One region of the Streptomyces sp. 8N114 genome, then DNA from elsewhere that is predicted to be linked to it. Evidence: riboswitches for the same ligand, from Rfam matches in the RefSeq annotation. Region 1 holds a riboswitch; each other region holds the start of a gene.
The links. Region 1 has a riboswitch for cyclic di-AMP ahead of ACTWQF_RS16955 (transglycosylase SLT domain-containing protein). Riboswitches for the same ligand answer to the same signal wherever they lie in the genome.
Positions count from the first base shown of each region.

Region 2: linked by a shared signal. The riboswitch ahead of ACTWQF_RS31535 (M23 family metallopeptidase) and the one ahead of ACTWQF_RS16955 (transglycosylase SLT domain-containing protein) in region 1 are both predicted to bind cyclic di-AMP.
Region 3: linked by a shared signal. The riboswitch ahead of ACTWQF_RS36255 (M23 family metallopeptidase) and the one ahead of ACTWQF_RS16955 (transglycosylase SLT domain-containing protein) in region 1 are both predicted to bind cyclic di-AMP.

Region 1 is NZ_JBQQBT010000007.1:64,333-74,250, reverse strand. It holds gene ACTWQF_RS16975 (LysR substrate-binding domain-containing protein) at 1-96, opposite strand, end outside; gene ACTWQF_RS16970 (NAD(P)/FAD-dependent oxidoreductase) at 273-1,445, shown strand; gene hglS (2-oxoadipate dioxygenase/decarboxylase) at 1,517-2,914, shown strand; gene amaB (L-piperidine-6-carboxylate dehydrogenase) at 2,944-4,473, shown strand; cyclic di-AMP (ydaO/yuaA leader) riboswitch at 4,964-5,139, shown strand; gene ACTWQF_RS16955 (transglycosylase SLT domain-containing protein) at 5,144-5,920, shown strand; gene ACTWQF_RS16950 (glycosyltransferase family 2 protein) at 6,328-8,277, shown strand; gene ACTWQF_RS16945 (NPP1 family protein) at 8,641-9,459, shown strand; gene ACTWQF_RS16940 (hypothetical protein) at 9,627-9,918, shown strand, end outside.
Region 2 is NZ_JBQQBT010000026.1:285-10,202, reverse strand. It holds gene ACTWQF_RS31565 (amidohydrolase) at 1-946, shown strand, start outside; gene ACTWQF_RS31560 (SDR family oxidoreductase) at 1,043-1,861, opposite strand; gene ACTWQF_RS31555 (RNA polymerase sigma factor) at 2,052-2,690, opposite strand; gene ACTWQF_RS31550 (protein kinase domain-containing protein) at 2,709-4,625, shown strand; gene ACTWQF_RS31545 (DUF4232 domain-containing protein) at 4,996-5,850, shown strand; gene ACTWQF_RS31540 (PP2C family protein-serine/threonine phosphatase) at 6,102-7,331, shown strand; cyclic di-AMP (ydaO/yuaA leader) riboswitch at 7,472-7,646, shown strand; gene ACTWQF_RS31535 (M23 family metallopeptidase) at 7,657-8,805, shown strand; gene ACTWQF_RS31530 (aldo/keto reductase) at 9,005-9,918, shown strand, end outside.
Region 3 is NZ_JBQQBT010000045.1:10,846-20,763, forward strand. It holds gene ACTWQF_RS36250 (M16 family metallopeptidase) at 1-1,331, shown strand, start outside; cyclic di-AMP (ydaO/yuaA leader) riboswitch at 1,547-1,704, shown strand; gene ACTWQF_RS36255 (M23 family metallopeptidase) at 1,719-2,543, shown strand; gene ACTWQF_RS36260 (HPr family phosphocarrier protein) at 2,678-2,959, opposite strand; gene ACTWQF_RS36265 (bifunctional acetate--CoA ligase family protein/GNAT family N-acetyltransferase) at 3,129-5,876, shown strand; gene ACTWQF_RS36270 (DUF5998 family protein) at 5,948-6,550, shown strand; gene ACTWQF_RS36275 (alkaline phosphatase family protein) at 6,562-7,776, shown strand; gene ACTWQF_RS36280 (thymidine kinase) at 7,871-8,587, shown strand; gene ACTWQF_RS36285 (VOC family protein) at 8,553-9,347, opposite strand; gene ACTWQF_RS36290 (sulfurtransferase) at 9,575-9,918, shown strand, end outside.

The DNA of each region.
Region 1 (9,918 bases):
GCCGGGGGTGTACCCCAGGGCCTGCGCCACCGCGGTGACGGTTCCCCGGCGGGTCAGCTCGACCAGCGAACGGAGCTGGGCGCTCGTCCATTCCATATAGGCATCGTAAACAAAAGCGCGCAGAAACTGTTCATGGACGTCAACGGTTGGACTGCTGCACGATGTGGACAGACAGCTGATCAGCTCCGCCACGCACTGACAGCCACGCCGTGCCCGGGCCGGGCTCGCCTCTTCGCCCGCCCCGTCGCCGGCCGTTGGAAGGGATCGGCCTCATGCCCTCCTCCGCTTTCCGCACCGTTCCGCACTCCGCCGATGTCGTCATCGTCGGTGGCGGCGTGATGGGTGCCAGCACCGCCTTCCACCTCGCCGAGGCCGGAGTACGGAACATCGTCGTCCTGGAGCGCGGCGACCTGGGCTGCGGCAGCTCGGGCAAACCGATCGGCGGCGTACGCGCCCAGTTCTCGGACCCGCTCAACATCGAGCTGGGCCGCCGCAGCCTGCACGCCTACCAGGACTTCTCCGCCCGCCCGGGAGCCGACATCCGGCTCGACACCGTCGGCTACCTCTTCCTGCTCACCAGCGAGGACCAGGCGGCGGACTTCGCGACCAGCGTCAGTATCCAGAACGGTCTCGATGTGCCCAGCCGCATGATCGACCCGGTGGAGGCACAGCGGCTGTGCCCCTACATCAGCACCGACGGTCTCGTGGCCGCCGCGTACTCACCGGCCGACGGCCACGCCCGCCCGGGACTGGTCGTACAGGGATACGCGAGGGCCGCAGCCCAGGCAGGCGTCACCATTGCCGCGCACACCGAGGTCACCGGTATCGACACGGCCGGCTCTCGGGTGACCCGGGTGCACACCAGCCACGGGACCATCACCTGCGGCGCCGTCGTCTGTACGGCAGGCGCGTGGTCCCGGCAGATCGGCGAGATGGCCGGCGTCAGCCTTCCCGTGCGGCCGGTGCGCCGGCAACTGGCCTTCACCACGCCGCTCGTACCGCCCGCGCCCCGTATCCCCTTCACCATCGACTTCTCCTCGAGCGCCTATTTCCACAACAGCGACGACGGCTTGCTGTTCGGGCTGGCCGACCCCGCGCAGGAGGAGGGCTTCGACACCACCTGGACCCCGGAGTGGCTGGAGCTGTTCCGCGCCGCCGTCCGCCGACGCGCCCCCGCGCTGGCCGGTATGGAGACCGTCGCCGGATGGGCCGGGCTGTACGAGAACACGCCGGACCACAACGCGCTGATCGGCCGCTCCGGGGAGCTCGGCAACTTCCTGTACGCCACGGGGTTCTCCGGTCACGGCTTCCTCCAGGCACCCGCGGTGGGCGAAATCATGCGCGACCTCTATCTGGAACGCCGCCCGTTCGCGGACATCACCCCGCTCAGTGCCGACCGGTTCCGCACAGGTGCCGAGATCCGTCCCGAAGCCCACGTGGTGTGAAGCCGCGTGCACAGCAAAGCGAAAGCGCCATCCCGAAGGAAAGCGTGACCCCCGAAGCGAAAGGCCGAACCATGTCAACGCTCAGCCAGTGGCAGCTACGGGCCGCCTTCGCCGCGCGGCTGTCGGAGATGTACGGGCAGGAAGTGCCCGCCTACACCATGCTCGTGGACGTCTCCCGCGAGGTCAACGAGGACGTTCTGCGGGCCCGCGGCGCCGACGCCGAGCGTCTGGGATCCATCGGCAGGGTGACGGCCGAACGTCACGGCGCCATCCGCGTCGGCACACCGCAGGAACTGCGACAGGTCGCCCGGATCTTCGCTGCCCTCGGCATGCATCCGGTCGGCTTCTACGACCTGCGGGAGGCCGCCGCCAGTGCCGTCCCCGTCGTCTCCACCGCGTTCCGGCCGGTCGACGGCGAGGAGCTGGCACGCAACCCGTTCCGCGTCTTCACCTCCATGCTCACCCCGGCCGACCCCCGCTTCTTCGACCCGGACCTGCGCGCCCGGCTGGAGACCTTTCTCGCCGGCCGCGAACTCTTCCCGCCGGAGCTGCTCACGCTGGCCGACCGCGCCGCAGCGGAGCAGGAGCTGTCCCTGGAGGACGCCGAGCGCTTCCTGCAGCTCGCCGTCGGAGCCTTCGAGCTGTCCGGCGAGCCGGTCGACCGGGCGTGGTACGAGACGCTGGAGCGGATCTCCGCGGTCGCCGCGGACATCGGCGGAGTACGCAGCACGCACATCAACCACCTCACTCCGCGCGTACTGGACATCGACGAGCTGTACCGCCGGATGACCGAGCGCGGCATCGAGATGATCGACACGATCCAGGGCCCGCCGGCCTGGCGGGGGCCGGATGTCCTGCTTCGGCAGACCTCCTTCCGGGCCCTGGCCGAGCCCCGCGCGATGCGCACCCCGGACGGCAGTGTGGTCAGCGGCGCGCTACGCGTCCGGTTCGGCGAGGTCGAGGCACGCGGCATCGCCCTCACCCGCGAAGGCCGTGCCCGGTACGACACGTTGCTCGGCCTCGTCGACCAGCTGAGCGCGCAGGCGCCCGGAGAGAGTCGCGGCGCCGTCGCCCGCAGCGTGTGGGAGGAGCACCTGCCCGACACCGAAGAGGAGCTGGCCGCTCAGGGGCTGGCGTACTTCACCTACCAGGTGGCCGCCGACCGGCCCCGCGACGGCAACCGGCCGCCGGCCGATATCGGCGAACTGCTGCGGCGGGGGTGGGTGCGGGCCGAGCCCGTCGTCTACGAGGACTTCCTGCCCCGCTCGGCCGCCGGCATCTTCCAGTCCAACCTCAGCTCGGAGGGCACCCGCGACAACGCGCAGGAGGGTGCGGCCTACGACGCCGAGTGGCTCTCCGGCGCCATCGGACGCGAGGTGCTCGATCCCTTCGCACTCTACGAACAGCAGCAAAGCCGCTCCCTCACCCAGGTCGCGCGCGCACTGGAACTCGACGGCGCCCTCGCCTGATCCCGTCCCTCCCACTCCTAAGGATGACCATGACCAGCACCGCCCTGCCCACCACGGACGACCTGCGTACCCGCGCACTCACCAGCCTCGGCAACATCGGCGTCACCGTTCCGGAAGGCAGTGACCTCTCCGCGCGGACCCCCATCACCGGAGAGAACCTCTTCGGGCTGAAGGCCGCCGACGCGGCGGACGCCGAAGCCGCCGTCGGCGCAGCGCGCGAGGCGTTCCTCACCTGGCGCACCACGCCGGCGCCGCGTCGCGGAGAGCTCGTGCGCCGGCTGGGCGAGCTGCTGCGTGAGCACAAGAGCGACCTTGCCGATCTCGTCACCATCGAGGCGGGCAAGATCCGCTCCGAGGCCCTGGGTGAAATTCAGGAAATGATCGACATCTGCGACTTCGCCGTGGGGCTGTCCCGCCAGCTGTACGGCCGCACCATCGCCTCGGAACGCCCAGGTCACCGCCTTGCGGAGACGTGGCATCCGCTCGGTGTGGTGGGCGTCGTCTCCGCCTTCAACTTTCCCGCGGCCGTCTGGTCGTGGAACACCGCCGTCGCGCTTGCCTGCGGCGACACGGTCGTCTGGAAGCCCTCGGAGCTCACTCCGCTGATCTCGCTGGCCTGCGACCATCTGCTGGCCCGCGCCGCGGACGAGGTCGGGGCGCCCCGCGACGTCCACCGGCTGCTGCTCGGTGATCGTGTCGTGGGTGAGCAGTTGGTGGACGACCCCCGCGTCGCCCTGGTCAGCGCCACCGGCTCGACCCGGATGGGCCGGGAAGTCGGTCCCCGCGTCGCGGCCCGCTTCGGCCGCAGTCTGCTGGAACTCGGCGGCAACAACGCGGCGATCGTCGCCCCTTCGGCCGACCTCGACCTCGCGGTCCAGGGCATCGTCTTCGCCGCGGCGGGCACCGCGGGTCAGCGCTGCACGACGCTGCGCCGCCTGATCGTCCACCGTGACATCGCGGAGACGCTGGTCGAGCGGCTGACCAGCGCCTACCGCAAGCTGCCGGTCGGCGACCCGTTCGACGAGAACACCCTGGTCGGCCCGCTCGTCTCCACCACGGCCCTCGACGCGATGAACAGCGCGCTGGCCCGGGTCCAGGCGCAGGGCGGCAAGATCCTGGCGGGCGGCAACCGGCGGCTCTCCGAAGCCGCTCCCGAGGCCGCCTACACCGAGCCGGTCCTCGTCCGCGTCGACGAGCAGAACGATGTCGTACGGGAGGAGACCTTCGCCCCGATCCTCTACGTGCTCACCTACGACACCTTGGACGAGGCGATCGCGCTGCACAACGACGTCCCGCAGGGGCTGTCGTCCAGCATCTTCACCCGCGACCAGCAGGAAGCCGAGATCTTCCTCTCGGCCGCGGGCTCCGACTGCGGCATCGCCAACGTCAACATCGGCACCTCCGGTGCGGAGATCGGCGGCGCGTTCGGCGGGGAGAAGGAGACCGGCGGCGGACGCGAGTCCGGCTCCGACGCCTGGAAGTCCTACATGCGCTCGGCCACCAACACCATCAACTACTCCAGCGAACTCTCCCTCGCCCAGAACGTCAGCTTCCTCTGAACGGACCCCGGGCACACGGAAGAACGCACCGAAGAACGCCCGGGAGCCCGCGCCACCTTTCCGGTGGTTGCGGGCTCCCGGGCGTTCTCGGTGAGGAGGTGGACGCATGCCTAACAATCCACCGCCTTTACCAGTTCTCGGCGCGTAATGTCCGGATATAGACGACTTACCGCTCCCACGTGGCCACTTCATAGTCGCTGTGTCAAGAAACACATCCTCGCTTCGAGTCCGCGGGCAAGATCTTCTGTCGGGTCGTCAAGAGACTATCCTTGGCGAGCTTTTCGTAAAACCCGCCAGTTCGCTGCTTTACGCTCAGAAAATGATCCACAGCATAGCGTTGAATAATTCCGAGATCATTCTCCGCGGATACCCGGCATTCGAATCCGGCATCTTGCTCCCAACAATCCGGTGTGTTTCTGTGTCCTCGCTCCGGCCTCCGTAAACGGCCGGAGTTCCCACTGCCGGGGCGCCGAATCCTGCCGCCCGGTGAGGGAAATTCGCACCAGACCACGCCGGCAGGAGCGGGGGACCCAAGTAAGTGCCGTGCCGCATCCAGCGGCCCGGCTAGGGGTGAAGTCATGCCCGTTGCGCCTCGCGCACGGGTTATGGCCGGGCAACTCCAGCCCGAATCCGACAGCTCACCTCGCAGGCGCTAGGAGAGGACACCCCCATGTCACGTGGCCGTCATGCCCGTAAATCGCGCAATGCCCGCCGCTTTTCCCGGCTTTCGCTCGCCCTCGTCGCCGGCGGTGCAGGAATCGCCGCTCCCCTGCTGACCGCAGGCAGCGCGCACGCCGCCCCCGCGCCGGCCAAGGTGCAGGAGCAGAAGCAGGCCACTTCCACCCAGGCCGCCGCCCCGAAGGCGAAGGCCGAGAAGAAGGCCGACTCCCACACCGTCGTGGCCGGCGACACGCTGTACCGGATCGCCGTGGACCACGACATCAAGGGCGGCTGGTCCACCCTCTACAAGGCCAACAAGCAGACCGTCGGCAGCGACCCGGACCTGATCCGTCCCGGCCAGAAGCTGACCCTGGACGCCACCCCGGCGCCCGCCGAGCGGAGCACCACGCCCAAGCGGGCCGACCGCAGCACCGCCGAGCGGACCACCAGCGTGCACAAGACCCAGTCGACCAACCTGGACGGCTGGATCAACGAGGCGCTGGTCATCATGAAGCAGCACGGCATCCCTGGCACCTACCAGGGCATCCACCGCAACATCATCCGGGAGTCCGGTGGCAACCCCAACGCCATCAACAACTGGGACATCAACGCCCAGAACGGCACCCCGTCCATCGGTCTGCTCCAGGTGATCAAGCCGACCTTCGACTCCTTCCACGTCAAGGGCACCGTCTACGACCAGCGGGACCCGGTCGCCAACATCGTCGCGGCGTGCAACTACGCCGCCAACCGCTACGGTTCGATCGACAACGTCAACGGCCCGTACTGAGCCGACGACCCGCAACGCGGCGGCTGCCCCTCACCACGCCGGTGACGGGGCAGCCGCCGCGTTGTGCGCAGGCTTGTCCGGCGCCTCATGCGTACCCGGCATGAGGGCTGCGCTTGCCTCCCCCAAGCTTCGCAGGGGGCCGCGCCCCGCAAGGGGCGCGGGGAACTGCGCGACAAGCCACAACGCAGCGCATTTGACCCACCGGGCGAAAGCACGCAGTTGCGCAGGGCGAATTCCGGGTGGGACAGCGCGTGTGCCGGGCGAGTGGGGCGGTGATTGCGGGAGCCTCGCAACTCAGAGTCCGCAAGGACCTACTCTCCGTTCCGAGTCTGGCGAGCGGAGCGCCCGATTCACCCGAACGCGGCGCCCCCCTGGCAGGGGTACGTCCCGATGGGCACCGTCTGTCCATGGATGACTCGAACAATCTCGTAAGCGTCATAACTCCCGCCTACAATGCGCTCCCCTATCTCAAGCGCTGTATCGCCTCGGTCACGCACCAGTCTCTCGACCCCGGTCGCATAGAGATGATCGTCGTGAACGACGGTTCCACGGACGGCACCGCAGCCGAACTGGATCTCTTGGCCGAACGGCACCCGCGGCTGCTGCGGGTGCTCCATCAGGAGAATTCCGGCGGTCCCTCCGTCCCCCGCAATCGAGCCCTGGACCTGGCGAGCGGGCGGTACGTGTTCTTCCTCGACGCGGACGACTATCTGGCACCGGAGGCGCTGCAGCGGCTCACCACCACCGCCGAGGAGAACAGTGCCGATGTCGTACTCGGCAAGATGGCCTCGGTGGGACGCGGGGTGCCGCGCTCGATGTTCCGGGCCAACCAGCCCGACGCCGACCTGTTCACCTCACGGGTCTACTGGGCGCTCTCCGTTCAGAAGCTCTTCCGCAAAGAGCTGCTCGACCGGCTGCATCTTCGCTTCGACACCAGCCTGCGGATCGGCGAGGACCAGCCCTTCACGGCGCTCGCCTACTTGCGCGCACGCCGCATTTCCGTGGTCGCGGATTACGACTGCTACTACCTCGTACGCCGCCCCGACGGCCAGCATCTGACCCTCACCAACAAGACCGAGCCGGTCCTCGACTCGCTCCACCGGGTGTGTGAGCTGCTTCGGACCGAGCTGGAGCCGGGACCACGACGCGATGCCCTGCTGGAGCGGCACTTCCAGGTGGAGTTGAAGGGCGCCTTTCGATTCCTCGGCAATGAGACGGAATCCGCGGTCCAGCAGCGCGAGTTCAACCGCATGCAGAAACTCGTCACCGATCACGACTCCGACTCCTTCTGGCCCCGGCTCTCCCCGGTCCAGCGCCTGCGCTGTCATCTCACCCAGCACGGCAATCTGGAAGAGCTCCTGGACCACACTCACCGGGCCGACAGCCATATGCCGTTCCGCATTCATATCTCCCAGGGACGGGCGCTGGCCCACTATCCAGTGGAACGCGAAGCCTGTTCCACAAGCCCCGCCGCGTGCTTCGACGTGACGGAGCACCTCGCCGTCATCCACTACGTGTCCTCGATTTCCTTCACCGGCACCCGACTGCGGCTGCGCGGTCATGCGGGATTGAGCGAGGCCCAGCACATCGGCGGGAGGACCGTCGAGATTTTCCTGGAGCACCGCGGAAAGGACAGCAGGACCCACCACGCCGATATCCGCGTCGAAGGGGATTCCTTCGAAGCCGACTTCGACCTCCTCAGCGGCGACGGGACCGACGAACCGCTGGCCGACGGTTTCTGGGATCTGTATCTGCGCTACACCGTGAACGGGCTCGCCAAAACCGTACGGCTGGGCAATCAGCGCGACCCGGACGCCGGTGAGTGCCCTGTCAGCTGCCTGTCCGACGACGGCGCGGGCGGCATACGGACGGCCAGGCTCTACTCCACCGCCTTCGGCAATCTCACCGTGCGCCTCCAGCATGTCTCAGCGGCCCAACTCGGCGAGGAACTCCGCCTTGAGCCCGAAGCGGCTGCTTGGCGCGGCCCGGCCCTGCACATACGCGGGACGACGAACCTCATCGCTCCGCCGCCGGGAACCGCCGTCGTACGTCTGGAAACCGCCGATGCCACATCCGACTTTCCCGTGGTCCTCCAGGACGGCGGGTTCTTGGCAGAACTGCCCCTCGACTCCCTGCCCCGGGGCCGGTGGACAGCAACTTTCCTGATAGCCGCCGCCAATTGGCGCTGCGCCCTTCCCCTGGAGCAGCCGGTCGTGCCGCCCGGTGGGGCACGCTGGCGCCGCGGCCTGGTGCAGATGTACGCCAAGCCCGAGTCCGGCACCCCGCTCACCCTCCACGTGGACCGGGTGCGCCTCACCCGCGGCCTGCGCCGCAGACTCTCCCGGCGGAAAGCCTGATGTCTCACACCTGACGCCCCCGGGGGATGACGGGCCGGCGAGCCGAGTGCGCCGCCGGCCCGTGAGTTGTGCCCACTTCCGGGTGCCGAGCACCAGAACCGGTCCACCGGGGGCAGGGGGACAGACAGGGGGCAGGGGGGACAGGGGGCCAATGCGGTCGCCGCACAGCGGATGCCGCGGGCTCAGTGCTGATCCGAACTGATCCGAGCTGATCCGGGCTGATCCGGGCTGATCCGCCGAGCTGATCCGCGCTGTTCCGAAGCGAAGTGCGGTGACCCACAACGTCGTTCGTCCCTCTTGGCAGGTGCGCCGACTCACGGCAGCGTGAGCCGAGCAACTCACCCCCCACCGTGGAGTGCGCACATGAGAGAGGCGAACACCGTGCATGACGCCCCTGCAGGCCGGCCCCGTCGGGTCGGAGGATGGGGCAGGAAGGCCCCGGCCGTCGTGGTCGGGGCCTTTGCTCTGGTCGTCGCGCTGCCGGGTACGGCGCTGGCCGATCCGCCGCAGGCGCTGCCCGCGAACGCGACAGAGATGGAGCGGAAGTTCCAGCCCGCCTACGACTACGACACGGACGGCTGCTACGCGACGCCTGCCATCGGCCCGGACGGCACCATCGCCCCGGGCCTGGAGATCGGCGGTGACGTCAACGGCAACTGCCACGACGCGTCCGACCTGGAGAACACCAACGGATACGCCCGCACCAAGTGCAACAACGACTGGTGCGCCGTCGCCTACGCCTCCTACTTCGAGAAGGACCAGGCAGCACTGGGCGGCGGCAGCGCCGGGCACCGGCACGACTGGGAGCACGTCGTGGTCTGGGTCCACAACGACCAGGCCGAGTACGTCTCGACCTCCAACCATGGCGGATTCACCGTGCACAGCAAGGAAGCGCTGCCCTTCGAGGGCACCCATCCCAAGGTCGTCTACCACAAGGACGGGGTGAGTACGCACTGCTTCCGGGCGGCCAAGAACGACGGCGGGGACGAGCCGCCCGAGAACCACCGGGGCGCTTGGCAGTTCCCCACCCTGGTCGGCTGGGACGGCTACCCCGAGGGCCTGCGCGACACGCTGGCCGGAGCCGACTTCGGCAGCGCCACGCTCGGCATCAAGGACGGCACCTTCAACAGCCATCTGTCCGAGGCGAAACCGGACGGCATACCCTTCGACCCCAACGGCTGAGGGAGCGCCCGGACAGGGTCCGGAATCCGCGTCGGGGCCCGTTGCCGCCTGTGAAAGGTGTCGGTGGGCCACTGCCGACTCCGGCCCCGACTCCGCGACCGGCCCGCACCACGCGCACGCCCCGCTCGGTGAACTTCTCCACGTCCGCAGGGTCGGCAGCGCCATGAGTGACGAGGGTCCAGCCGGACGGCAGGACCGGTCCCGCACCCGCACTGTCCGCAATCCTCACCTGGACCCTGCCGCTGGTGTGGACCTGCTTCTTCCTATGGGTCCAGTCCCCCGTCCTGATGGTGCAGATCGGGGGCATCGGCGGCGGCGTCTTCCTGCTCGCCGTCGTCGTCGCGGTCTGGAGACTGCGCTGCATAGGCGTACCGAAGCGCTTCCGCACCAACCCCTGGCTGACCGCGGCGCTGGTCCTCAGCAGCATCGCCATCCTCGGCGTCGGCGTCTACGGAATCC
Region 2 (9,918 bases), on a different contig from region 1:
CGACCCCTCGCCCGCCTACGCGGACGCCGCCCGCCGGGGGCTGCTGACCGCGCGGGTCACCGGCGCCCTGTGGTGGGACCGGGCCCGTGGCCTGGAGCAGCTGCCCGAACTGAGGGAGCGCGCAGCGGAGTTGACGCAGGGGCGGATGCGGGTCCGCACCGTCAAGATCATGCAGGACGGGATCGCGGAGAACCACACTGCCGCGCTGCTCGGCCCCTATCTGACCGCGTGCGGCTGCACTTCGGACAACAGCGGCATCTCCTTCGTGCCGCCGGAGCTGCTGCGCGGCTATGTGACCCGCCTCGACGCCGAGGGCTTCCAAGTGCACTTCCACGCGCTGGGCGACCGGGCGGTACGGGAGGCGCTGGACGCCGTGGAGGCCGCCCGGCGGACCAACGGCTGGAGCGGCAACCGGCCGCACCTGGCCCACCTCCAAGTCGTCCACCCCGACGACGTGCCCCGGTTCCGCCGGCTCGGCGCCACCGCAAACATCCAGGCACTCTGGGCGGCGCACGAACCGCAGATGGACGAGCTGACCATCCCGTTCCTCGGTCCCGAACGCACCGCGCGGCAGTACCCGTTCGGGGATCTGCTGCGCAGCGGGGCAGTCCTCGCCGCGGGCAGCGACTGGCCCGTATCGAGCCCGGACCCGCTCGAAGCGCTGCACGTCGCCGTCAACCGGCGGCTTCCCGGCGCGCCCCCGGCCGCTCCCGTCTTCCTGCCCGAGCAGCGCATCGACCTGGGCGCCGCGCTGGCCGCGTACACGGCGGGCAGCGCGTATGTGCACCACCTCGACCACACCGGCTCCCTCCGGGTGGGCGGCCTCGCCGACCTCGCGGTGCTGGACCGCGACATCTTCGACCGTCCCCCGGAGGAGATCGCCGAGGCGCGGGTGCTGGAGACTTATGTGGGCGGGGAGCGGGTGTATGCCGCCGACGACGCCTGAGCGGGTGAGAGCGCTCTCCGGCGCCGCTCTCCTGGTTCTGGGGGGCCCTGCCCGACGGCCGCGGGCTGCGGGTACGCAAGGGCCCCCGGACAAGCCCTAGTCCGCCCTCCGCGCCGCCAGGAACTCGCCGTAGGTGACCTTTCCCGTGGCGTGGTCCGGGGCCAGGTTGCCGCCCTGGCGGAAGGCGCGGGCCGTACGGCCGGGAAAGCGCACGTCGACGATGCGGCGGGCCAGTCCGGTCGACCGGAGGGTCTGCTCGGCGAGTTCGCGCGCGCTGTGCACCTGCGGCCCTCCCATGTCCGGCACCCGGCCCGCGGGCTCGCCGCGCACCAGCTCGGCAAGGCGGTGGGCAACCTCGGTGACCTCCACCGGCTGGACGCGGAAACCGGCCGGCAGGACGACAAAGGGCAGCCGCCGCTGCCCGGTCGTCACGGCGGCGACCAGGTTGTGGAACTGCGTGGCCCGCAGAATCGTGTACGGCAGCCCCGACGTCTCCAGCAGCCGTTCGGCCTCGAACTTGCCCTTGTAGTACGGGAGGGGGATCCGGTCGACGCCGACGATGGAGATGTAGACGAGGTGCGGAACGCCTGCCTCCCGCGCCGCCTCGACCACCCGGGAGAGCACCTTCGTCTCCCGCCACTGGTCGGTGGCACAGTGCACGATCGCCCGCACACCGGACACGGCGGCGGCCAGTCCGACGCCCTTGGTGAGATCGCAGACCGCCCACTCGCAGGGCCTGCCGTCGCCCGTCCGGCGGGGCCGCCTGCTCATGACGCGAACAGCGACGCCGTCAGCCAGAAGTCTGTCCACCAGGGGACGGCCGAGGGTCCCGGTGCCGCCGGTCACCAGTACGGGCCCGTCATGGTCGGCAGCGGCGTTCGCGGCGGGGTCGGTGGCGTTGTTCGAAGGGGCCATGGAACTCGTTCCTCCAGGGGTCTGTCTGCACTCTCAGGAGTCTGTCTGCGCTCTCCCTTGAGGACTGGACAGCGGCCCCGGATGTGACAACTCGCCTACCCGACCGGCCGACAACCGGGCCGCCGACGCCTTCATCGAGCGTGCCCGTGAAGCCGAGCGTTCGCAGCGGCCCTCCGTCCGGCCGACAGGCTCACGGCTCCTGTGAGGAGAGCCAAGGCCGGATCTGCCGACGGGCGTGGTGCAGGCGCGACTTGACGGTGCCCAGCGGGATGCCGAGCCTGTCGACGATCTCGGCGTAGTCCATCTGGCACAGGTCCCGGTAGACCAGCGGCGCCACCAGATGCGGGCTTTCCTGCTCCAGCCGCTCCAGCGCTTCGAGGAGGTCCACCCGAGAGCCCGCGATCACGCTCGTCGTACGCGGGTCGGGGCGGGTTTCCGGTGCTCCCGGCTGGTCCGGGAGCACCGGCTGCTCGGCGGACCGGCGCTTGAGCTCGCGGTACTTCTGACGTGAACAGTTGGCAACGATCGTGTGCAGCCAGGTGCTGAAGCGGCTACGGCCCTGGAAGCGCTCGATGTGCCGGGACACCTGCAGCAGTACGTCCTGCGCGGCCTCCTCGGCATCCTCGCGAAAGAGGAGGAACCGACCACAGTGTCGTACTACGTCGGGGCGGATGGCGCGCAGCAGTGCGTCGAGCGCCGCGCTGTCGCCGCTCGCCGCTCGGGTGGCGAGGGCTTCGGTGTCGGTGGCCGATGGCGAATCGCCGGAGCCCGCCGACTCAGGCCGTCCGGATGGCTGGTTCACGGTGTGGGGGGAGGACGGTGGGCACATCCAGGCATCATAAGGGGCATGCCTTCACCTGATCAGATCGGCCGCTACCGGGTCGACCGTCGTCTCGGCTCCGGTGCCTTCGCAGTCGTGTGGCTCGCACATGACGACCGATTGGAGGCGCCTGTCGCAGTCAAGGTGATGGCCGACAACTGGGCCCACCGGATGGATATCCGGGAGCGCTTCCTGGCCGAGGCGCGGCTGCTGCGCAGGGCGTCGTCGGGCGGTGTCGTCCAGGTCTTCGACGTGGGTGAACTGGACGACGAACGGCCGTACTTCGTCATGGAATACGCGGACCGGGGCACGGTCGCCGACCGGATGACGGCGGGGCCGCTGCCGGTGACCGAGGCGCTGCGGCTCACCTCGGAGGCGGCGCACGGAGTGGAGGCGCTGCACGAATCGGGCGTGGTGCACCGCGACATCAAACCGTCCAACGTGCTGCTGACGAGCGGCGGAGCGCAGGGCCGCGAGCGGGTGCTGGTCGCCGACCTCGGCCTGGCCAAGAACCTCGCGCACGCGTCGGGGCTGACCGTGGTTGCCGGATCGGTCGGCTACATGGCGCCTGAGCAGGCCGAACCCTTCGAGGGCATCGACGCGCGCGCGGACATCTACAGCCTGGGCGCCGTCTTCTACCACCTGGTGACCGGCGCTGTGCCGGGGAATCCGGGGCGGGTGATGCCGCTGGACGAGTTGCGTCCCGGGCTGCCGTGGGCGGTGACGGAGGCCGTTGCGCGCGCGATGGAGCCCGACCGCGAGCGCCGCTGGCCGACGGCGGCCGAGTTCGCGGACGAACTTGACCGGATCGCGACGGAACTCGACCGGAACTCGGCCCCTGCGGGCGGGACGAACGCGCCGGACGGGCCGACGGAGGGGCCGCAGCAAAAGGCGGCCGGGTCGGCCGGGTCGGCCGGGCCGGACGCGTCCGACCGGTCGAGCGGGTTGGCGGGGGAGCAGGGCCGGAGCACCGACGGACGTGAAAGCCTCGCACCATCGGCGGCCCAACTGTCCTTCCTGGCCGTACGACCCGTGTCCCAGGTGCCCGGTCAGCCGCCGACAGCCGCGACGGAGCCGCCCTCGTCGGCGACCCAGAAGCCCGCATCCGAGAACTCCGCGGTGGAGAGCTCCGCGACGGAACCGCCCTCGTCCGAGACTTCCGCGGCCGGAACCTCCGCGTCCGAGAACTCTCGCCTCGGGGCCTCCGCGCCGCAGACGTCTGCGCCCAAGTCGGCCGCCGCCGAGCTGCCCGGGGTGTCCCGGGGGACCGCTCGGCCGGTGCGTACTCGCCGTCGGCGGCGTGCCGTCGCCATCGGGTCCGCCGTGGTGGTGCTGGCCGGGGCGGGAGTTGTCAGTGAGGTACTGGGGCCGGACCGTACGCGGCAGCCCTCCGCGGTACGGGTGGACGACGCGAGCGGGCGGGTCAGTGTGCATGTGCCCGGAGCGTGGGCGCAGGAGACCACCGACTCCGGCTGGAGCCCCTCCGCGCTGGGGCTCTCCGCGGACAAGGCCCCCGGGCTGCTCGTGGCGGAGGACGTGGGCCGTTGGCAGGACCTCACCTCGGGGACGAGCGGCGTCTTCGTGGGGCTCGGTGCCCCGGCCGACAAGGACGACAGGGCCGCCGAAGCCGCCGAGCCCACACCCCGGACCACGCTGCGCCCCCAGGGAAACGCCGACACCCAGCCGCGGTTGCCCGACAAGGTGGCTGAACTCACCCACAAAGGCTGCCAGTACACAGGGAGCCGCAAGTTCCAGAACGGAAGCTGGCAGGGACGGATCCGTACCTGGTCGGCCTGCTCCACCCCCGGACACTCGCTGGAAGAGATCGGCCTGTCCCCCAAGCAGAAGGGCAAGCCCCCGGTGTACGTGCAGATCCGCTGCGACAAGGACTGCTCGGCCCGGACGGACCGAGTGCTGACCAGCTTGCGCGTCAAACCGTTGTAGGCGTACCCCGCGGTCCTTGCGCCGCCCCTCCAATGTTCCTGGCCCCGGCGTACGACCCCGGCGTACGGAAACCGGCGCTCGGGATCCGACGTCCGCCATCTGCAGTCGGGTTCCAGCCGTTCGGGCCGTCTCCCACACGTCCTGTCCCGTCTCTTACGTCACCTGAAAACCGCCCGCCACGGTGCAGAGTTGCCCGCCCGAGGTGCTGTGGAAAAACTCCCCGGGGGCCGGGAACTTTCCCGGGAAGTCGCCCATCGAAGGCTGTGTACGGCGCAGATGCCCGAGGGCAGGCTGGGAAACGAGGACGAGCCAGCGCGCGAGCCGCCGGGAGGCCGGACGACCGCAGACAGGACGACCAGGGACGGCAGCCATGACGAAGCGACAGGACCCGACGACCACCCCCCACCTCTCACAGGCCCTGTACGACACCGAGGCCCCGGCGCCCGGCCGCCCGGCCGCCCCGTACCGCCCCCGTCGCCGGGTGGCCCGCATCGCGGCCGCCACGACAGCGGTGCTGGCGGCGGGCGCACTGCTGATCGGCTGCGACAAGGACCCGGAGGCGTCCCCGGACAAGGTCGACGGCGAGGCCGCGCCCGCCGCCGGCAACTCCGACGGTGGCTCCAAGAGCGGCGACAGGAACGGCAGCAGCGGTGAGAACGGAACCGGCGGGAGCGGCTCGCAGAGCGGTGGCACGGGCGGCTCGGACTCTTCCGGTTCGGACAGTGAGGACTCCTCCGGGGGCTCCTCGTCCAGCGGCAGCGGCTCGGACACCGGCAGCAGCGGGTCGGGACCGGGCTCCGGTTCCGGCTCCCGGTGCCACACGGCCGACCTGAAGGCATCGTTCGGCCCGAACCACCCGGGCGCCGGGCAGGAGAACTTCGCCCTGGTCCTGACCAACCGGTCCGACAGCACATGCACCGTACGCGGCTATCCCGGGCTCGCCTTCGTCAACAGCAGCGGCGAGCAGGTGTCCTTCGACCCCCACCGGACGGATGGTCAGGTCCGGACCGTCACGCTCGCGCCCGGCAAGAGCGCCTGGGCGCCGCTCTCGTACACCAACCCGGAGCTGACGAACGTCACCACGGTCACGCCGAGCGCCGTGCGGATCACCCCGCCCGACGAGCGGGCCTCCCTCCGGACGTCCTGGTCCGGCGGACCGGTCACCAACACCGGCAAGGCATCCGTTCCCAAGATCGGCCCACTGGCCCCCGGCACCGGCGGCTGAGCCCCCGACCCGATTCCCCCCGCCTGCCGTCCCTTTCCCTCCCCTCCCCACCGTTGGCCCCGATCGGCGCAGGCCCGCAGGCGGTGCGGTCCCGTACGTGGTAGGGACCGCCTGCTGCTCGTATCCGCTCCGTACGCCCGCCGCCGCCCTCCATCCGCGCCCGTGGCCGTGCCTGCCCCGTACCCCGCACCCCGTACCTCTCCGAACGCTCCCGAGTGGCCCGGAGTCCGCTCTCAGGCCAGATTGGGACCGTGCGGGAGAGGGAGGCCGGGACCAAGAAGGCGAACAGGTACGAGGACAACGTGGGACGGCTGTGGCGCCTGGCGCGGCAGACTCCCGTTGTGCTGTTCGTCCTGGGCGTCGTCCTGGAGATGGCGACGCCCCGGGACGTGACCGTCTCGGCGCCGTTCGCCGCGGCCCCGCTGGCCGCCGCGGCCTTCCTGTCCCTCCGGGGCACGATGGTCACGGCAGTCGTCTCCTCCGGCGCGACCATCCTGTTCGCCATCTTTCACGACACCGGCAGCGCCATCGAGGCCGAAGCCAGAGCCATCACCAGCCTGACCGTCTCCGCCCTCGCCGTGGGCGTCAACTATGTGCTGCTCCGCAGCGGCAGCCGGCTGGCCTCGGCGCGCGGTATCGCCGAGGCTGTGCAGCTCGCCGTGCTGCCCGCCCCACCTTCCCGGGTCGGCGGCCTGGCGGTGGCCGCCCGCTACCGTGCCGCGCAGGCCGAAGCCCGGATCGGCGGTGACTTCTACGCCGCGGAGGAGACCCCGCACGGCGTACGGCTGCTGCTCGGTGACGTACGCGGCAAGGGGCTCGACGCGGTGTCGGCCGTCGTACTCCTCGTCGGAACGTTCCGTGAGGCGGCCGAGCAGGAGGAATCGCTCTCCGGCGTGGCCGCCCGCCTCGACCGGGCCCTCGACCGGGAGGGACGGCGGCAGCTCGGCATGGCACAGTTGGAGGGCTTCAGCACGGCGGTGCTGGTGGAGGTCCCGAACCCCCCTGCTCATGCCTCCGCCCCCGAGAACCCCCCTGCCCACGCCTCCGCCCCCGGCAAGAGCCCGCCGCAGCGCGCCGGGGACGGCAGCGCCGACAGCGACAGCCCCACAGTTGTGCGCATCGTCAACCGGGGCCACCCCGCGCCGGTCCTCCTCCACCGCGGCAGGGCGTCCCTTCTGGAGCCCCAACTGCCGGCGCTTCCGTTCGGCATGTCCGACCTGGGCGGATGGCCGGACCACGAGGAGGAGGTTCCCTTCCCTCCGGGTGCTCAGTTGCTCCTCTACACCGACGGTCTGTCAGAGGCGCGCAACTCCGACGGTGTCTTCTACGACCCGGCCGAACGACTCGCCCGCACCTATTTCGCCCACCCCGAGGAGCTTCTGGAGACGGTCCTGATCGACGTCGCGGCCCACACCGGCGGCAGGTCCGTGGACGACATGGCGCTGCTCGCCGTCGCCCACGAGTCGCACAGCCGCTCCTGAGCTCAGCCGGCTCAGCCACCAATTACGGGGAACAACTTGGAATCACGGCCCCTGTTCTATTACCGTCCGATAACGCAGCACGGTCGTCACTGTCGTCACGAAGACGGCACCGTGCGCCATCGCCGAATCCCGCATACGGGGCACCAGCAGCGCCCAACCGACTGGACCGCACCGTGGGAACCGGGGAACCACCTCTTCTCGTCAGCCAGACGAGGAGGATGGGGTGAATCGGACGCCCTTGCGAGAGGACGCCCGTAGGAGACCTTCCTGCTCCGAACCCGTCAGCTAACCCGGTAGGCGAGAGGAAGGAAAGGAGAGCGCCCCCGTGGCGTCCAGAACCCAGGGCTTTGCCGGTCATGCGCCCCAGACCGTCGCCTACGACCCGCACGCCGACCAGGCCGGCTCCTCCGTTCCCTACGGTGTCCCCAGCGAGCCGCCCGGTGCCGAACCGTGGGACGAGTGGAACCCCACCGAGGAGTCCACCCGCCCACTCCGCGGCAAGCACCGGGTCGCCAAACAGCGTTCCGGCGGCGTGGCGCGCGGCGGTGCCGTACTCGGCGTCGGCATGATCGCGGCGGTCGGCGCCGGCGGCATGGCGACCGCCCAGGACAAGGACCCCGGCGCGATATCCGTACCGGACCTGGACACCGCGGCCGACACCGTACGGGGCATCCCCGACCAGCTGCCCGACGCCGAGGACCTGCCCGGCATCGGCTCCCTCCTCTCCGACGACTCGGACGACTCCGACGGATCCGCCGACTCGGACGGCGCAGCCGGTGCGGACGTCTCCGGTACGGGCAAGGGGGACGCGGCGGCCGGCACCAACGCCGGCGAGGCACTGCGCGCCCGCATCCTCGCGCAGGCCGAACAGCATCGCTCGGCGGAGGACGCGGAAGCCCGCGAGAAGGCTGCCCGGCAGGCGGCGAACGCGGCAGCGGAAGAAGCCGCGAAGCGGGCCGCAGCAGCCGAGAAGCAGGCCAAGGCCGAACGCGCGCGCGAGGCCGCCGAGGAGAAGCGCAAGGCGGAGGCCGAGAGGAAGCGCAAGGCCGAGGCCGAACGCCGCGCCAAGCTCGCCCGCAGTTACACGGCGCCGCTGGCCTCCTTCCAGCTCACCGCCGGGTTCGGCCAGGCCGGCGGTATGTGGCAGAACGACCACACCGGCCAGGACTTCGCCGCCCCCAACGGCACACCCGTCAAGGCCATCCACAGCGGCACCGTCAAGGAAGCGGGCTGGGCCGGTTCGTACGGCTACCGCATCGTGCTGCAGCTGGAGGACGGAACCGAACTCTCGTTCTGCCACCTCTCGTCCATGACCAAGTCGGCGGGCGACAAGGTCGGCACGGGCGACGTCATCGGCCGGGTCGGCTCCACCGGCAACTCCTCGGGACCGCACCTGCACGTCGAGGTCCGCCCCGACGGCGGCGACCCGGTGGACCCGCTGCCATGGCTCCGCGCCAAGGGCGTCGACGTCTGAGGCCCGGTCCAGGGCCGAGGGACCGGCAGCGCCGACGCGGCTGAGGTGCGATGGGCCCGACGGGCTGACGGGCGGTGGGTCCGACGGCAGCCCGTGGGCTTGGCCCCGAGGGCCGAGAGGGGCTGACGGGGGCTGACCGGGGGGCGGCCCGGTGAGCGAGGTCACGCGCCACCGCCCGCCCCCGAGTTACGGTCGCGGCATGCAGATGAATGCCGACAAGAAGATCGGTCAGCTGTCCGTCTCGCCGCTCGTGCTCGGCGGCAACGTCTTCGGCTGGACGGCCGACACACCCACGTCCTTCGCCGTCCTCGACGCCTACACCGACGGCGGTGGCAACGCCATCGACACGGCCGACGCGTACTCGGCCTGGGTCGAGGGCAACAAGGGCGGCGAGTCCGAGACCGTCATCGGCGAATGGCTCGCCGCACGTGGCTCGTCCGTACGTGACAGCGTCGTCATCGCCACCAAGGTCGCCCGCCACCCCGACCACATGGGCCTCGCCCCGGCCACCATCAAGGCCGCCTGCGAGGACTCGCTGCGCCGCCTGCGGACGGACCGCATCGACCTGTACTACACGCACTTCGACGACGAGTCGGTCGAGGTCTCCGACATCATCGGCGCCCTCGACGACCTCGTCAGGGAGGGCAAGGTCCGCGAGATCGCCGCGTCGAACATCTCGCCGTCCCGCCTCGCCGAGTCGCTCGCGTTCAGCGACCGGGAGGGCCTCGCCCGGTACGTGGCGCTCCAGCCGCACTACAACCTCGTCTCGCGCGACACGTACGAGGGAGAGCCGGCCGAACTCGCCCGGCGTGAATCCCTCGCCGTGCTGCCGTACTACGCGCTGGCTTCCGGCTTCCTGACCGGCAAGTACCGGCCGGGCGAGACCGCGCCCGAGGGGGCACGCACCGACAAGGCGGCCCAGCACCTCGCCACCGAGCGCGGCCAGCGTGTCCTCGCCGCACTGACCACCGTGGCCAACGCCCACCAGGTCTCCGAGGCCACCGTCGCCCTCGCCTGGCTCGCCGCCCAGCCGACCATCACCGCTCCCATCGCCAGCGCCCGCACGGTGGAACAGCTCCCCGCCCTGCTGGCCCTCGCCCACCTACGCCTCAC
Region 3 (9,918 bases), on a different contig from region 1:
CGTGGGCCTTCCCCACCCCCGAGCGCGGCAAGCTGCCCAACGGGCTGACGGTGCTGCGCTGCCACCGCCCGGGGCAGGAGGTCGTCGCCGTTGAGGTGAACCTGATGGCGCCGCTGGACGCGGAGCCGGAGGGGCTGGACGGGGTCGCCACCATCATGGCCCGCGCCCTGAGCGAGGGCACGGACAAGCACACGGCCGAGGAGTTCGCCGCCGAGCTGGAGCGGTGCGGCGCCACGCTCGACTCGAACGCCGACCACCCCGGTGTGCGGGTCTCGCTGGAGGTGCCCGTATCCCGGCTGCCCAAGGCGCTGGGGCTGCTCGCCGACGCGCTGCGCGCCCCCGCCTTCCCGGACAGCGAGGTGGAACGGCTCGTCGCCAACCGGCTGGACGAGATCCCGCACGAGCTGGCCAACCCGGCCCGCCGCGCCGGCAAGGAGCTCTTCCGCGAGCTGTTCCCCGCCTCATCGCGGATGTCGCGGCCCAGGCAGGGCACCGAGGAGACGGTGCGAGGCATCGACGCGGCTGCGGTACGCGCCTTCTACGAGGCATATGTGCACCCCGCCACCGCCACCGTCGTCGTGGTCGGCGATCTGGAGGGAGTCGACCTCGAGGCGGCGCTCACCGAGAGCCTCGGCAGCTGGACGGGAGCCGCGGCAGTGCCGCGTCCGATGCCGCCGATCACCGCGGACGACAGCGGCCGGGTCGTCATCGTGGACCGGCCCGGAGCGGTGCAGACGCAGCTGCTGATCGGCCGCGTCGGCCCCGACCGGCACGACCGGGTGTGGCCCGCGCAGCTGTTGGGCGTCTACTGCCTGGGCGGCACGCTCACCTCCCGGCTGGACCGGGTGCTGCGTGAGGAGAAGGGCTACACCTACGGCGTGCGCGCCTTCGGCCAGGTGCTGCGTTCCGCCGAGGACGGCAGCGGTGCCGCACTGCTGGCCATCAGCGGCTCGGTGGCCACCGATGTGACAGGGCCCGCGCTGGACGACCTGTGGCAGGTGCTGCGGAAGCTGGCGGACGAGGGACTGACCGACGAGGAACGGGACATCGCGGTACGGAACCTGGTGGGTGTCGCGCCGCTGCGCTACGAGACGGCCGCGGCCGTCGCGGGGACGCTGGCCGACCAGGTCGAGCAGTATCTGCCGGACGACTACCAGGCCCGGCTCTACGCCCAACTCGCCGAGACGGGCACGGTGGAGGCCACGGCGGCGGCGGTGAGCGCCCTGCCCGCCGGCCGGCTGGTGACGGTGCTCGTCGGCGACGCCTCGCAGATCGCCGATCCGGTACGGGAGTTGGGGATCGGCGACGTCAAGGTGGTCTCCGGCTCCTGAGCCCGCGGGCGGAGGCGCGAACGGCGGTCAGAAGTGGGGCCCGGGAGGAGGAATCGCTCCTTCCGGGCCCCTCTCAATGTCCGATTCTGTCGCGGTTGCTGATGAGTTGGAGTGTGGCGTACGTGACAAACCCAGGGATTCGTTTGCCGCCCGGAGTTGGCCCCGTTTAGCGTCGGTGCCGCTGTTCGTCAGAAGTGACCGCACCCGCGGCCGACGGACAGCCATCGCCGAATCCCCGAGGCGCACCTGCCGAGGGGGACCGGGGACCCAGGTCCCATTGGGGTGAATCGGACGGCCTCGCAAGAGGCGGCCCGTAGGAGACCTTCCTGCTCCGAACCCGTCAGCTAACCCGGTAGGCGAGAAGGAAGGAAAGGAGTACGCCTCCGTATGGCGTTCACCCGTGCCACTGGTAAGCACAGGCGTCCGAGTAAGACCCGTCGGGCCGCAGGGGGAGCGGCAGGCATAGCCGGTCTCGCCACCGTGGGCGTCGTAGGGTCCATCGCCACCCCCGCATTCGCCGCGAGCGGCGGCGGACAGAACAACGCCCCCGTCCAGCACGACGCCAAGGTGAGCGAGGTCGTCGGCGGCCCGATCTCCGAGACGCTGGACCAGCAGGCATACGAGCAGGCCCTCCAGGCGGAGCAGACCAAGGCCGAGACCGACGCCAAGGAGGAAGCCGCCAAGGCGAAGGCGGACGCCAAGCGGAAGGCCGACGAGGCCAAGCGCAAGGCCGCCGCCGAGAAGGCGGAGAAGGCGCGCGAGGCGAAGGAGAGGGCCGCCCGGGAGGCCAAGCGGGCGAAGCTCAACGCCTACGTGATGCCTGTCGAGGGCTCCTACGTCTCCACCGGTTACAAGCAGGGCGGCGGCATGTGGTCGTCCGGCAGCCACACCGGCATCGACTTCCACGCGGGCATGAACACCCCGGTCCAGTCCGTGGCCGCGGGCGAGGTCGTGGAGGCCGGCAACGGCGGGGCCTACGGCAACAACGTCGTCATCAAGCACAAGGACGGCACGTACACGCAGTACGGCCACCTGAACTCGATCAGCGTCTCGGTCGGCCAGCAGGTCAAGTCGGGCCAGCAGATCGGCCTCTCCGGCTCCACCGGCAACTCCTCCGGCCCCCACCTGCACTTCGAGGCCCGCACCTCCCCCGAGTACGGCTCGGACATCGACCCGGTCGCCTACCTCCGCGAGCACGGCGTGAAGGTCTGACCGAACGTTGCGGCTTCGCCCGTCGCGGCGGACATTTACGAGGGGGGCGCTGCACCGCCAGGTGCAGCGCCCCCCTCGTGCTCCCCGGCGACACGCTCATGCCGGCGGGCGAGCCCTCGCGCTCGGTCAGACCCTCACACCGTCTCGGGCAGCTCCTCCAAGCCCTCGGAGACCAGCTTCGCCAGCCGGTCGAGGGCCTCCTCCGCACCGTCCGCCTCGGAGGTGAGGACGATCTCCTCGCCCCCCTCCGCACCCAGGCCGAGCACACCGAGCATGGAGGCCGCGTTGACGGGGTTGCCCTCGCCCTTCCGGACGGTGACCGGGACCCCGGCTGCCGAGGCGGCACGGACGAAGATGGAGGCGGGGCGGGCGTGCAGCCCCTCGGCCCAGCCGACGGTGACACGGCGCTCAACCATGGTGTTGCCCTTCGTTCGTCAAACTTGTCCAGACCAGATTTCCACGATTGCCGAGGTGCTCCGTGAGCCGGCGGGTGCGGGCCAGGAAGCGGCGGCGCTCATGCCAGCGACGATACGACGCATCCCGTATCCCTGAGCACCCACCCTCCCTCCGCCGTACGCTGGCCCCATGCCGAGCCCCGAGGAGCGCGCCTACCCCGCCCACTGGGAAGCGGACATCGTGCTGCGCGACGGCGGTACGGCCCGGGTCCGGCCGATCACTCCGGACGACGCGGAGCGGCTGGTCAGCTTCTACGAGCAGGTCTCCGACGAGTCGAAGTACTACCGCTTCTTCGCGCCCTACCCCCGGCTGTCCGACCGCGATGTGCGCCGCTTCACGCACCACGACTACGTCGACCGCGTCGGCCTGGCGGCGACCATCGGCGGTGAGTTCATCGCGACCGTCCGCTACGACCGCATCGACCACCTCGGCCGCCCCGCCAGCGAGCCCGCGGACGAGGCCGAGGTCGCCTTCCTGGTCCGCGACGACCAGCAGGGCAGGGGAGTGGCCTCCGCGCTCCTCGAACACATCGGTGCCGTCGCCCGGGAGCGCGGCATCCGCCGCTTCGCCGCCGAGGTGCTGCCCGCCAACACCAAGATGATCAAGGTGTTCACGGACGCCGGATACTCCCAGAAGCGCAGCTTCGAGGAAGGCTCCGTCCACCTCACCTTCGACCTGGAGCCCACCGAGCGCTCCCTGGCCGTCATGCGGGCCCGCGAACAGCGCGCCGAGGGCCGCTCCGTCGCCCGGCTGCTGGCCCCCGGCTCCATCGCCGTCGTCGGCGCCAGCCGCACCCCCGGCGGAGCGGGGCGTGCCGTGCTGGGCAGCCTGCGCGCCGGAGGCTTCGCCGGGCGGCTGTACGCGGTCAACCACGCGCTGGACCCGGAGGCGTCCCCGACGCTGGCCGGGGTGCCCGGCCACCGGTCGGTGCGGGAGATCCCCGAACACGTCGACCTGGCCGTGCTCGCCGTCCCCGCCGACCAGCTGCACACCGTCATCGGCGAATGCGGCGAGGCGGCCGTGCAGGGGCTGGTCGTCCTCTCCGAAGGGGTCGGCCGGGACGAGCAGCGCGAACTGGTCAGGCTCGCCCGCTCCTACGGCATGCGGCTGATCGGCCCCGGAGCCCTCGGGCTGATCAACACCGGCGAGGACGTACGGCTCAACGCCACCCCCTCCCTGCGGATGCCCGCGCGGGGCAGGATCGGCGTCTTCACCCAGTCCGGCGCCATCGGCATCGCCCTGCTCGACGGGCTGGACCGGCGCGGCAGCGGACCGTCCTCCTTCGTCTCCGCGGGCAACCGGGCCGACGTCTCCGGGAACGATCTCCTCCAGCACTGGGACGAGGACACGGCGACCGACGTCGTCCTCATGTACCTGGAATCCATCGGCAACCCGCGCAAGTTCACCCGGCTCGCCCGGCGCACCGCCGCCCGCAAACCGGTCGTCGTCGTCAAAGGTGCCCGGCAGCGCGGCAGTGCGCCCCCGCCGGGCCACGCGGCGCCGGCAGCCCGCACCCCCGACGCCACCGTCTACGCGCTGCTGCGCCAAGCGGGCGTCCTGATGGTCGACACCTTCACCGACCTGCTGGACACCGGCGTACTCCTCGCCGAGCAGCCGCCGCCCACGGGCCCGCACGTCGGCATCCTCGGCAACACCGAAGCGATGAGCCTGCTGACCTACGACGCCTGCCTCACCGACGGGCTGCGGCCCCGCCCCGTCGTGGCGCTGCCCAGCTCGGCCGGGCCCGGCGACTTCGGCAGGGCGCTGCGCGAGGCGCTCGGCGACGCGGCCACCGACGCGGTGCTGGTCACCGTCATCCCCGCCGTCCCCGCCGAGCTGCCCGGCGGCACCGGCATGGCCAGGCCGGAGTCCCCGCCCGACGGCCATGTCGAGGCCCTGGCCGACGCGCTGCGGGAAGCCGTCGAGGCCGTCGCCGCGACCGAGGGTGCCCCGCGCAAGCCGGTGGCGGTCGTCCACCTGGCGATGGAGGGCCTGCAGAAGGCGCTCGCCAAGCGCGGACTGCCCTCCTACCCGACGCCCGAGCGGGCCGCCCGCGCCCTGGCCGAGGCAGTGCGCTACTCCCGGTGGCGCGCGGAAGCCGGCGACCCGGGCAAGGTCCCCGACCTGGAGGTCGACGAGTCCGCCGCCGCCCAGCTGCTGGCCCGCGCGACCCCCGCAGCACCCGAGCGTGGCCGTGCCCTCACGGACGAGGAAGCGGCCCGGCTGCTGCACAGCTACGGCATCGCCGTCCAGCCCACGCTCCCAGCGCCGGACGCCGACACGGCCGTCGAGGCGGCCCGCACTCTCCGCTTCCCCGTCGCACTCAAGACCACGGCGCCCCATCTTCGGCACCGCGCCGACCTCGGCGGGGTACGGCTGGACATCGCGGGCGAGGCAGGGCTGCGGCGCGCCTACGGAGAGCTGATCCAGGCGCTCGGCGCACCCGAGGAGCTGCGCCCTGTGGTGCAGGCGATGGCACCGCGGGGCGTGGGCACCGTGGTGCGGGGCACGCTCGACCCGGCCATCGGCGCCGTGCTGTCCTTCGGTCTCGCGGGCCCGCCCTCCGAGCTGCTGGGCGATACGGCACACCGGCTGGTGCCGGTCACCGACAAGGAGGCCGCCGGGCTGATCCGGGCGATCCGCTCGGCGCCGCTGCTGTTCGGCTGGCGCGGCGCCGAGCCCTCGGACACCGCCGCGCTGGAGGAGGTGCTGCTGCGGGTCTCGCTGCTGATGGACGATCATCCGCAGGTCGTCGCCGTCGAACTCGACCCGGTCGTGGTGGCACCCCGGGGTGTGACTGTGCTGAGTGCTTCCGTCCGCGTCGCCGAGCCCGGAACCCGCCCCGACCTGGGCGCCCGTCGCCTCCCGGCGTACTGACGGCGCACCGGGGGCGTACGGTGGGGAGCGGGCCGGGGCTGCGTCGCCGTACGGCCCTTAGGATGGCTGTCATGGCGAAGACCGGTACGACGACGCAGGGTCTGCGTGAGGCGATCGAGCGCAGCGGCTACTACCCGGCCCTCGTAGCCGAGGCTGTCGAGGCAGCGGTGGGTGGCGAGCCAGTGGCCTCGTACCTCGTGCATCAGGAGACGACGTTCGACTCCAACGAGGTCCGCCGCCACGTCACGGTCCTGGTGCTCACCCGCACCCGCTTCCTCGTCAGCCACACCGACGAGCAGGCGGCGGACGGCACCTCGCCCTCTCCGTACGCCACCACCTCCACCGAGTCCGTGAAGCTGGAGCGGATCTCCTCCGTCGTGCTCTCCCGGGTGGTGGCCAACCCCGAGTCCTACACCCCCGGCACACTGCCCCGCGAGGTCGTCCTCACCATCGGCTGGGGCGCCGTCTCCCGCCTCGACATGGAGCCCGCGACCTGCGGCGACCCCAACTGCGAGGCCGACCACGGCTACACGGGCTCCGCCACCGCCGACGATCTCTCGCTGCGGGTCAGCGAGGCCGGTGACGGCCCGGACACCGTCCGTCAGACCCTCGCCTTCGCGCAGGCGCTGTCCGAGGCCACCGCCGGAGCCACCCGGGTCGGACCCCCGCAGTGACCGCTGAGAACATCCCGCACCCGCTTCCGACGGCCCCGCAGGTCCTGCACGACGGGGCTTTCCTGGACGCACCGCTCGACCCGCGCACCGCACCCGTCCCGCGCTACGGCACCGGCTCGCTGGCCGACCTGCTGCCCTCCCTCGCCGCCGGACTCGGTGTCCCCGGCATGACGGCCGGACTGCCTCTCCCGCCCGCCGACCGCGTCTGCGTCTTCCTGGTGGACGGCATGGGCTGGGAAGCACTCAAGGCGCACCCGGACGAAGCACCGTTCCTCACCTCACTGCTGCCGAGCTCCACCGCCGGCACCGGCGAGCCGATCACTTCCGGCCTCCCCTCCACCACGGCCACCTCGCTGGCCTCCGTCGGCACCGGCCGTGTCCCGGGCGAACACGGACTGCCCGGCTACACCGCGCTGGACCCGGCCACCGGCCGGCTGATGAACCAGCTCCGCTGGCAACCCTGGACCGACCCGCACGTGTGGCAGCCGTACCCCACCGTCTTCCAGCAGGCCGAGGCCGCCGGAGTGGCGGCCTGCCAAGTGACGGCGCCGCACTTCGAGCACACCCCGCTCACCAAGATCGCACTGTCCGGCGGCACCTTCCTCGGCCGGCTCTCCGCCGAGGACCGCATGGATCTGGCGGCCGAGCGCCTCGCCGCCTCGGACCGCGCCCTCGTCTACACCTATTACGCGGAGCTGGACGGCAACGGCCACCGCTACGGCATGGACTCGGACGCCTGGCGCGGCCAGCTGATGTACGTCGACCGGCTCGCACAGCGCCTGGCCGAGCAGCTGCCGCCGCGCTCGGCGCTCTACATCACCGCGGACCACGGCATGGTCGACATCCCCGGAAGCCCGGAGGCCCGGATCGACTTCGACGAGGACTGGGAGCTGAGCGCAGGCGTCGCCCAGCTGGGCGGCGAGGGCCGGATGCGGCACGTCTACGCCGTCCCCGGTGCGGCGGGCGACGTACACGCCGTCTGGCGCGAGGTGCTCGCCGGGCAGGCGTGGGTGGCCACCCGCGAAGAGGCCATCGGCCTCGGCTGGTTCGGCCCCGGAGTGGAGCCGCGGGTGCGTGGCAGGCTCGGCGACGTGATCGCCGCGATGCGCGACGACGTGGCCGTGGTGGCCACCCGCCGCGAGCCCAAGGAGTCCGAGCTGATCGGGATGCACGGTTCGGCGACCGCCGCCGAACAGCTCGTCCCGCTGCTGGAGGTCCGCACCTGACGCCCGGCGTCCCGCGTTCCGTACGCGCGCCCCCGGCGTTCCGTACGCGCTGCCCCCGCCCGAGGAACCGCACCGAGAAAGGCCCGAACGTCCCATGCCAGAGCTGGTGTTCTTCTCCGGAACGATGGACTGCGGAAAGAGCACGCTCGCGCTCCAGATCGAGCACAACCGCTCGGCGCGCGGTCTCCAGGGCCTGATCTTCACCAGGGACGACCGCGCAGGCGCCGGCAAGCTCTCCTCCCGGCTCGGCCTGGTCGCCGAGGCTGTCGAGGTGGCCGAGGACCTCAACTTCCAGCAGCACCTGGTCCGCCACCTGACCGCGGGCGGACGCACCGACTATGTGATCGTGGACGAGGCGCAGTTCCTCTCGCCCGAACAGGTCGAGCAGCTCGCCAGGGTCGTGGACGACCTGGGCATCGACGTCTATGCGTTCGGCATCGCCACCGACTTCCGCACCCGCCTCTTCCCCGGCTCCCAGCGGCTGATGGAGCTCGCCGACCGGCTGGAGACCCTCCAGGTGGAGGCGCTGTGCTGGTGCGGCGCCCGTGCCACCCACAACGCACGCACCGTCGGCGGCCGAATGGTGGTCGAGGGCGCGCAGGTGGTCGTGGGGGACGTGGGCGAACCCAGCGGCCAGGTCGGCTACGAAGTGCTGTGCAGGCGCCACCACCGCAGGCGGCTCACCGCGGCCTCGGCGGGCGCCGGCGCGCTCTCGCCCGACGTCCTCCCCGTGGACGAACCCACAGCGGCCCCGAACGTGCCGCCTCGTCGCGGTCTCAGCGATCCGCTGCGACGGGCCGGATCACACTGAAGTGCGCACCCTCCGGGTCCGCGAGCGTCGCCAGCCTTCCGTACGGTGAGTCGTCGGGGGCGCGCACCACCCGGCCCCCCAGCTCCTCGGCGCGCCGCGCCATCCCGTCCGGGTCGTCCACCGCGAAGTACGTGCGCCAGTGCGGCCCGCGGTCGCGCGGCAGCGCATCGCCGACCCCTTGGATTCCGGCCACCGGTTCACCGTCCGCGCAGAGCGTCAGATAGTCGAAGCCGGGCGCCTCGATGCTCTCCGCGTCGTAACCGAACACCGCCTGGTAGAACTTGACCACCGTGCTCGTCTCCCGGGTGACGAGCTCGAACCAGACCGGTGCCCCCAACATCCCCCGCGGCGCCGTCCCCAGGGCCGGAACGTGCGCGTCCTGCCACAGCCCGAACGGGGCACCGTGCGGATCGGCGACGATGGCCATCCGCCCCGCCTTCTCCGCATCCAGCGGTCCCACCGCGACCGTGCCGCCGTACGAACGGACCGCGGACGCCGTCTCGTCGGCGTCGGCGGTCGCCAGATAGGGCAGCCACGCGGTCGGCAGCTGCCTGCCGTCCGCCTTCTTCCCCAGCCCCGCGACCTCGTGCCCACCCGCGACCGCCCGTACATACGGGCCCAGCTGCTGTGGTCCGGACCGGAACTCCCAGCCGAACAGCCCCTGGTAGAACTCCTTGCCGACATCCAGCCCGTGCACCATCAGGCTCGCCCACGCGGGCGCGCCAGGCGTGTGCCGTAGCCGAGTCGCTGCCTCGGTCATCTGCTTCGCTCCTTGACCATCATCGATGCGGTCGTGCGGGTGGAATTGCCTCGGCGTCCTTGCCGCGGCTCCGTGACTACTCGCCAGTGCAGATGCTGTCACCACCTGTCGTGCCGCGCTCCTCGGCCGCGCCGCTTTTTTGCCGCATCCAGACGGAGAATCCCCGATCCGTGTGCCGTCACAGAACCGCGGACCCGGCGAGCGGGAGGCTGCGCGAAGATGGCGCCATGACAGCCATCATCTCCGTACCGGCACTCGCGAGCGACCTCGCAGCCGGAGCCGCCCCCGTGCTGCTCGACGTGCGCTACAAGCCAGGCGATCCCCCCGGCCTGCCCGCCTACCAGAAGGGCCACCTGCCCGGCGCCGTCTACATCGACCTGGAGAGCGAGCTCGCCGCCAAGCCGGGGCAGGGGACAGGCCGCCACCCGCTGCCCCCGCTGGACGTTTTCGGCGCAGCCATGCGCCGTGCGGGTGTCTCCGCGGACCGCCCTGTTGTCGTCTACGACGCGGGCGGCCTCGGTGGCGGCTGGGCGGCGGCCCGCTGCTGGTGGCTGCTCCGCTGGGCGGGCCA